3 regions of the Blastococcus deserti genome follow, and region 3 is predicted to be linked to each of the others. Evidence: predicted binding sites of a transcription regulator. Region 3 holds the regulator's gene; each other region holds the start of a gene.
What was found. The regulator LexA, encoded in region 3, represses DNA repair genes until DNA is damaged. The targets are predictions, from matches to a motif close to TCGAACANNTGTTCGA.
Positions count from the first base shown of each region.

Region 1: ACFSHS_RS11625 (DUF6504 family protein) is a predicted target of LexA. The motif match lies at 1,067-1,082, and genes of this name have one in related genera.
Region 2: dinB (DNA polymerase IV) is a predicted target of LexA. The motif match lies at 1,149-1,164, and genes of this name have one in related genera.

Region 1 is NZ_JBHUHP010000010.1:165,207-167,466, reverse strand. It holds gene ACFSHS_RS11635 (DNA polymerase III subunit alpha) at 1-171, opposite strand, end outside; gene ACFSHS_RS11630 (SAV_6107 family HEPN domain-containing protein) at 168-653, opposite strand; gene ACFSHS_RS11625 (DUF6504 family protein) at 653-976, opposite strand; gene ACFSHS_RS11620 (YbaK/EbsC family protein) at 1,196-1,732, shown strand; gene ACFSHS_RS11615 (GNAT family N-acetyltransferase) at 1,729-2,260, shown strand, end outside.
Region 2 is NZ_JBHUHP010000010.1:177,625-179,884, reverse strand. It holds gene dinB (DNA polymerase IV) at 1-1,134, opposite strand, end outside; gene ACFSHS_RS11680 (BatC protein) at 1,348-1,608, shown strand; gene ACFSHS_RS11675 (cupin domain-containing protein) at 1,635-2,260, shown strand, end outside.
Region 3 is NZ_JBHUHP010000030.1:45,898-48,157, forward strand. It holds gene ACFSHS_RS20105 (hypothetical protein) at 1-509, shown strand, start outside; gene lexA (transcriptional repressor LexA) at 573-1,331, opposite strand; gene ACFSHS_RS20115 (LysM peptidoglycan-binding domain-containing protein) at 1,535-2,125, shown strand.

The sequences.
Region 1 (2,260 bases), on a different contig from region 3:
CCGGCAGGCCAGCGCGAACTTGACCGCCCCGTACAGCCCGTCGCGATCGGTCAGGGCCAGGGCCGGCATGCCGTGCTCGGCGGCACGGGCCACGAGGTCGGCGGGGTGGTTGGCCCCGTACCGCATGGAGTAACCGGAGGCGACGTGCAGATGGACGAAGGGGTCGCTCACCTCCGCGACGTCTTCGGCCGGGTGAACGGCGACCGGGCGGGCTCGGGCGCGGGCAGGCTGCCGTACGGGGCGGCGAGGCAGCTCTCCACGACGGCGAGGAAGGCACCGACGTCCCGGACCAGGTCGTCGGCCTCCCGCTCGGTCACCGCCCGGGAGAGCCCGGCCTCGGCGGCCGCGCGCTTGGCGGCGCCGGCGGCGAAGAAGGTGGCCCACTCCCCCAGCTCGGGGGCGACCTGACCGAGCATCACCCAGGCGCTGCGGGGACGTCGCCGGGCGGGCTCGGGCCGGGTGCGGGCGGCCAGCACCGCGGCGGCGCCGCGCAGGGCCCCCAGGTGGGCCGTGGCATAGCGCTGCCGGGGATCGGTGGCCGCGGCCGCCTCGGCCAGCCCTCGGTGGGCCTGGTCGAGGAGCTGGGTGGCCGCGGCGGGCAGGGCGGGGGGCAGCGGCAGCTGGCCGACAGGAACGGCCCGGGCGGCGCCCATCAGTCGTGCACCCGCACGAGCCACCAGCGGTTGCCCGCGGCGTCCCAGGAGAGGTCGTAGACCCCGGCGAAGCTGGTCCGCGAACGCCCTGCCCGCACCGCCTCGACCCGCCACACCTCCTGGGGGGCGACCAGCTCGGCGGAGGCGCCACCGACGGCGGCGTCCCGCCTCCACCAGGGCGGGGTCTCGACCCAGGAGTCGAGCAGCTCGCCGACGAGGTAACGGGACTGCCCCCGCCAGAACTGCACCGGACCCAGCGGCCCGCGCTCGACCTGGACCTCTTCACCCGCCCGTCCGGTGACCTCACCGAGCACCCGGCTCATGACAGACTCCCCACCTCTCGCCCGTGCCCGCGCCGCTCCGGTCACCGCTCCGGGCGGGGAAGTGCCGGAGAGCGGCGGGAGCGACGCTGTTCGAACGCGTGTTCGAACAGGTCCAAGTAGACCGGACCGGCCCCCGGTCGTCAAGACGGGGAGCACCGTGTCGCCACCCGGTCGGGGACCACGGCGGCACGCCGCCCCGGCCGGTGGCAGGATCGGTCCATGGCCCCGCCGACCACGCCGACGCCGCCGGAACACCCCCGGGTCGCCGAGGTCGCGCGACTGCTCCGCGCCGCCGGTGCCACCGGCGCCGTCCGCCACCTCCCCGACAGCGCACGGACCGCCGCCGCGGCCGCGGCCCAGCTCGGCGTGGAGGTGGGAGCGATCGCCAACAGCCTCGTGTTCGACGTGGGCGGCGACCCGCTGCTCGTGCTCACCAGCGGCGCGCACCGGGTCGACGAGGGGCTGCTCGCCATGTTCCTGGGCGTCCCACGGATCAGCCGCGCGACGCCGGAGTTCGTCCGCCGGCACACCGGCCAGGCGATCGGCGGCGTGGCGCCCATCGGCCACCCCGAGCCGATCGGCACCCTCGTCGACATCGAACTGGCCCGCTTCGACGTGGTGTGGGCCGCCGCCGGGCACCCGCACACGGTCTTCCCCACCACCTACGACGAGCTCCTCCGCCTCACCGACGGGACGGCCGCCGAGGTCGGCACCGGCCCGGCGGCCACCCCTCGCGCCGAGGCGGCCGCGCGATGACCGACACCCGGCCCGCGACCCGCATCGTCGAGCTGCCCACGCCGTGGCTGCGCGAGCACATGCAGGAGGCCCTGACCATCTACGGCCTGGCGATGGGGTACGACTCCGCCGTCGTGGCCGGGCGTTACGGCTACGCCGTCCAGCACACCGAGCGGCCGGGTTTCCGGGCGGTCGGCGCGTTCGCCGAGTCGCCGGACGGGGAGCAGCTGGTCGGGTTCGGCTACGGCTACCTCGTCGCCCCGGGCCAGTGGTGGCACGACCAGGTGCGCGCCGCCCTCGACCGGCGGACGGCGAAGAAGTGGCTGCCCGGCGCCTTCGAGGTCTGCGAGCTGCACGTCCACCCCGACCACCAGAGCCGTGGCCTGGGCCGCCGCCTCCTGCACGCCCTGCTGGCCGGCCTCCCGCACCCCGCTGCCCTGCTGTCCACGCCCGACGCCGACACCAAGGCCTTCCGGCTGTACCACGCCGACGGCTTCGTCGACCTGGCACGCGGCTACCACTTCCCGGGTGACTCCCGGCCCTTCGCGA
Region 2 (2,260 bases), on a different contig from region 3:
GGCGGCGCGGTCGGCGGCCAGCTCGGCGTCGCGGCGGCCGCGCTCCCGCGCGCCGAGCTCGAGCTGCTGCGGCGCGGACCCGGCGTCGACCAGCCGCTCGGCCCGCACTCCCACCAGCCGGATGCGCGCCCGGTCGAGCCCGAGCGCGTCGAACAGCCCACGGGCGGTGTCGTACAGCTCCTGACCGACGTCGGTGGGCACGTCCAGGGTGCGGCTGCGGGTGATCGTGGCGAAGTCGGCGAAGCGCACCTTGATGCTCACCGTCCGGGCCAGCCACCCGCCGGAGCGGAGGCGGGCCGCCGTCCGCTCGGAGAGCAGCAGCAGCTCCCGGTGGATGACCGCCGGGTCGTCGACGTCGGTACCGAAGGTCTCCTCGTGGCCGGTGGACTTCTCCGGTTCGTCCGGCACGACCCGCCGCGGGTCGCGTCCCCACGACAGCTCGTGCAGGTGCGCGCCCACCGCCGCGCCCAGCCCGCGCTGCAGGGTCTTCACCGGGACGTGCGCGAGGTCGCCCACCGTGCGCAGCCCCAGCCGCAGCAGCGTCTCCTCGGTCTTGGGACCCACCCCCCAGAGGGCGCCCACCGGCAGCGGGTGCAGGAAGTCCATGACCTCCTGCGGGCGGACGACCAGCAGGCCGTCGGGCTTGGCGCGGGTGGAGGCCAGCTTGGCGACGAACTTGGTGCCGGCCACCCCGACCGAGCAGGTGATCCCCTGCTCGTCGAAGACGCGGGCCCGGAGGTACTCGCCGATCTCGGCGGCGTCGCCCAGCCGGCGGGCGGCGCCGGACACGTCGAGGAATGCCTCGTCCAGCGACAGCGGCTCGACCAGCGGGGTGATCGAGCGGAACAGCGCCATCACCGACCGGGAGACCTCGGTGTACAGCGCCATGTCACCCGGCAGGACCGTCGCCGTCGGGCACAGCCGCAGCGCGCGGGCGGTCGGCATGGCCGCGTGCACCCCGTAGCGGCGGGCCTCGTAGGTGGCCGAGGTGACCACGCCGCGGTTACCGGCCCCGCCGACGATCACCGGGGTGCCGGCCAGCTCGGGGCGCCGCCGCACCTCGACACTTGCGAAGAACGCGTCCATGTCGACGTGCAGGACGCTGCAGCCGGCGGCGCGAGCGGACGGACCCATGACCCCTTCCTGTCTCGAACGCGTGTTCGACGGACGGGAGGACGGTAACGCCCTCGCGGCCCGCCCGGCACCTCGACGCGGCGTCGTGACCGAGCCGTTGCCGACCCGCCGTCGCCGCTGCTCGGAGCGGGTGTGTGGGAGCAGGATGCGTGAGGTACAGCACCGTCCGCGGGCCGTCGGCCGACGGCCCTCGACCGATGTGATCGGAGACCCATGGCCCTCGACGACGATGACATGACCACGCCCGGCGGAGGCGACGGCGGCGCGGACGGCGGTGCCGACAGCGGCGCGGACGGCGGCGCACACGGTCCCGCGGACGGCGGTGCCGACGGCGGCGCCGATGGTGGGGCCGATGGTGGCGCGGACGGCGGCGCCGATGGTGGGGCCGACGGCGGTGCCGATGGTGGTGCGGACGGCGGCGCGGACGGCGGCGCGGACGGCGGTGCCGACGGCGGCGCGGACGGCTCGGCCTGAACGAGGACCCGACCGCGCAGGGCCGGGTGGAGCATGAGCTCCGCCCGGCCCTGCGGCGGTGCACGAACATCGACCCCGACGTCTTCGCCGAGGAGTACTGGGCCCGGCGGCCGCTGCTGACCCGGGCGGAGGACACCGGTTCGGCCTTCACCGACCTGCTCGACCTGTCCGCCGTCGACGAACTGCTCTCCCGCCGCGGGCTGCGGACCCCGTTCCTGCGGATCGCCAAGGACGGCGCCGTCGTCGACGCCAAGCGCTTCACCACCTCCGGTGGCGCCGGCGCCGAGATCGCCGACCAGGTGTCCTCCGACGCGGTGCTGCGGCTGTTCGCCGACGGCAGCACCGTCGTGCTCCAGGGCCTGCACCGGCTCTGGCCGCCGCTGATCGAGTTCGCCGACCAGCTCGCCGCCGACCTCGGTCACCCGACCCAGGTCAACGCCTACATCACCCCGCCGTCCTCGCGCGGGTTCAGCCCGCACTACGACGTGCACGACGTCTTCGTCTTGCAGGTGGCCGGCGAGAAGCACTGGACCATCCACGAGCCGGTGCTCCGCGACCCGCTGCGCACGCAGCCGTGGAACAACCGTGCCGCCGAGGTCGCCGCGGCGGCGGAGCGCGAGCCGGTCATCGACGCGGTGCTGCGGCCCGGCGA
Region 3 (2,260 bases):
CGGCGGCAGGGCTCGTGGACGGCGGAACCGTCGCGCTGGCGAAGGTGGCCACGGTGAACCTGACCTTCACCGGTACGCCGGGTGGGCCCGTGGGCCAGGCCGGACAGCTCCTGGTCACCGGAGGGGCGGTCGCGGCGGACGGGCGGCATCTGGCGCTGCGCACCTACACCGACGCCTACGTCTGGCCCTTGACCGGCAACGACGTGGTCGGTGCACTGGCCGCGACGCCGGTGCGCATCGCACTCCCGGAGTCGCCACAGGGCGAGGCGATCAGCTTCACCGCGGACAACCTGGCCCTCCTGGTCGCCAGCGAGGGTCTGCCCAGCGACCTGACCCGGGTGCCGCTGGCCACCGAGGTCGCGGCGCCGCCCACTCCGCCGGTCGGCCCCGTCCCGAGGTTCACGGATCTCACCAGCTCGGGCCTGTCCCCGATCACGTCGGCCCTGATCGCTGCGGCCGTCGCCACGGTCGTCGTGTGGGTCGCGGGCAGGCTGCGCCGCAGGCCCTGAGGCGTGGCCCCGTCCGGAGGCTCGCCGCGAGCGTGCGAGCGGTGAGAGGGACGGGGTCCTCTCTCAGACGCGGCGGAGGACGCTGACGACCCGGCCCAGCACGGTGGCGTCGTCGCCCGGGATGGGCTCGTAGGCCGGGTTGTGCGGTAGCAGCCACACGTGACCGTCACGACGCTTGTAGGTCTTCACCGTCGCCTCGCCGTCGATCATGGCGGCAACGATCTCGCCGTTCTCCGCGGTCGGCTGTTGGCGGACCACCACCCAGTCGCCGTCGCAGATCGCGGCCTCGACCATCGAGTCACCGGTGACCTTGAGCATGAAGAGGGTGCCCTCGCCGACGAGCTCGCGGGGGAGCGGGAAGACGTCCTCGACCGCCTGCTCGGCCAGCACCGGACCACCGGCGGCGATCCGGCCGACGAGGGGCACGTAGGTGGGGGCCGGGGTCTGGGCGTCGTCACCCAGCCCCACCTCGACCATCGGGGCCACGGTGTGCGGGGAGTCGCCCGGGAGCCGGACGTCGAGCGCGCGGGGCCGGTTCGGGTCGCGCCGCAGCCAGCCCTTCTTCTGCAGAACCGACAGCTGGTGGGCGACCGACGACGCCGACGACAGGCCGACCGCCTCGCCGATCTCCCGGACCGAGGGCGGGTATCCGCGCCGGTCGATCGAGTCGCGGATGACCTCGAGCACCCGGCGCTGGCGCTGGGTCAGCCCGTCACCGTCGGCGCCCCGGTCGGGGAACGACCGGACGGCGGCCGTTCGGGTGCCCGCGGGGGCGTCCCCGGACGCCTTGCGACCTCCTGAGCTCCCGCTCTTGTCCGCCACGTCGCCTCCTCGTCCGCCGCTCGCGCAGCGCGTGTGTCCGTGGGACGGACGGTAGCGCGTCGCGGCCCGTCGATCAAACACGTGTTCGAAGTTGCGACGTGTCCGGTCGCTTTCGTCGGACCTGTCCGGTAGACATCGAACAGCCGTTCGATTCGAACAGGCGTTCGACGATCCGCGCAGGTGGCGAGCAGGGGAGACCGGTCATGGGGTGCGTGCGGCAGGCCGTGCTGGAGTTCGACGAGGAGATCCAGGTTCCGTGGCGGCCCCGGCTGGTGTCGGTGCCCGATGCGGGCGACGCCGGCCCGGCGCGCCGGCCGCCGGTGTCCCGCTCGCGACGGAGCCCCTCCCGGGTGGGCGTGTGCCGGCCGACCGTGCCTCCGGTCGTCCCGGCCGGCCGGGCGCGAGAGGTGGTGGCGCCTCCGGGTGGTCACGCCATCGCGGCGGGGTCGCCGTCGGCAGGTCGGCCGCCGGCGCGGCGGCATCCTGGTCCCGGCCCCGCGCCGGCGGGAGCGGTGCGACTGACCCGCCGGGCCCGCCGGCTGGCCGTGGTCCTGGCCGTCGCGGCGGGGGTGGCCCTCGGTTCCTGGCTGGGGCCGCTGCTCAACGGTGGCGCGGAGGGTCTGCGCCTGGCCGGGGAGAGCAGCGTGGTCGTGCGCCCGGGTGACACCCTCTGGTCCATCGCCTCCTCCGTGGCCGGGGGCGCAGACGTGCGCGCGGTCGTGGACGAGATCCAGCAGCTCAACGGCCTGGACGGCACCCAGCTGCTGCCGGGTCAGGCCCTGGTGCTCCCGTGAGCCGAAGCGGCGCCGGCACTCCCGGCCCGGCCGTGCGGCCGCACCCGCCCGGTGTCCGGCGTGAGGAGCCGACACCCGGAGTGCCGACCGCGCGGCTCCCCTCGGCAATAGCTCCACAACGGCGGGGTGCGACTT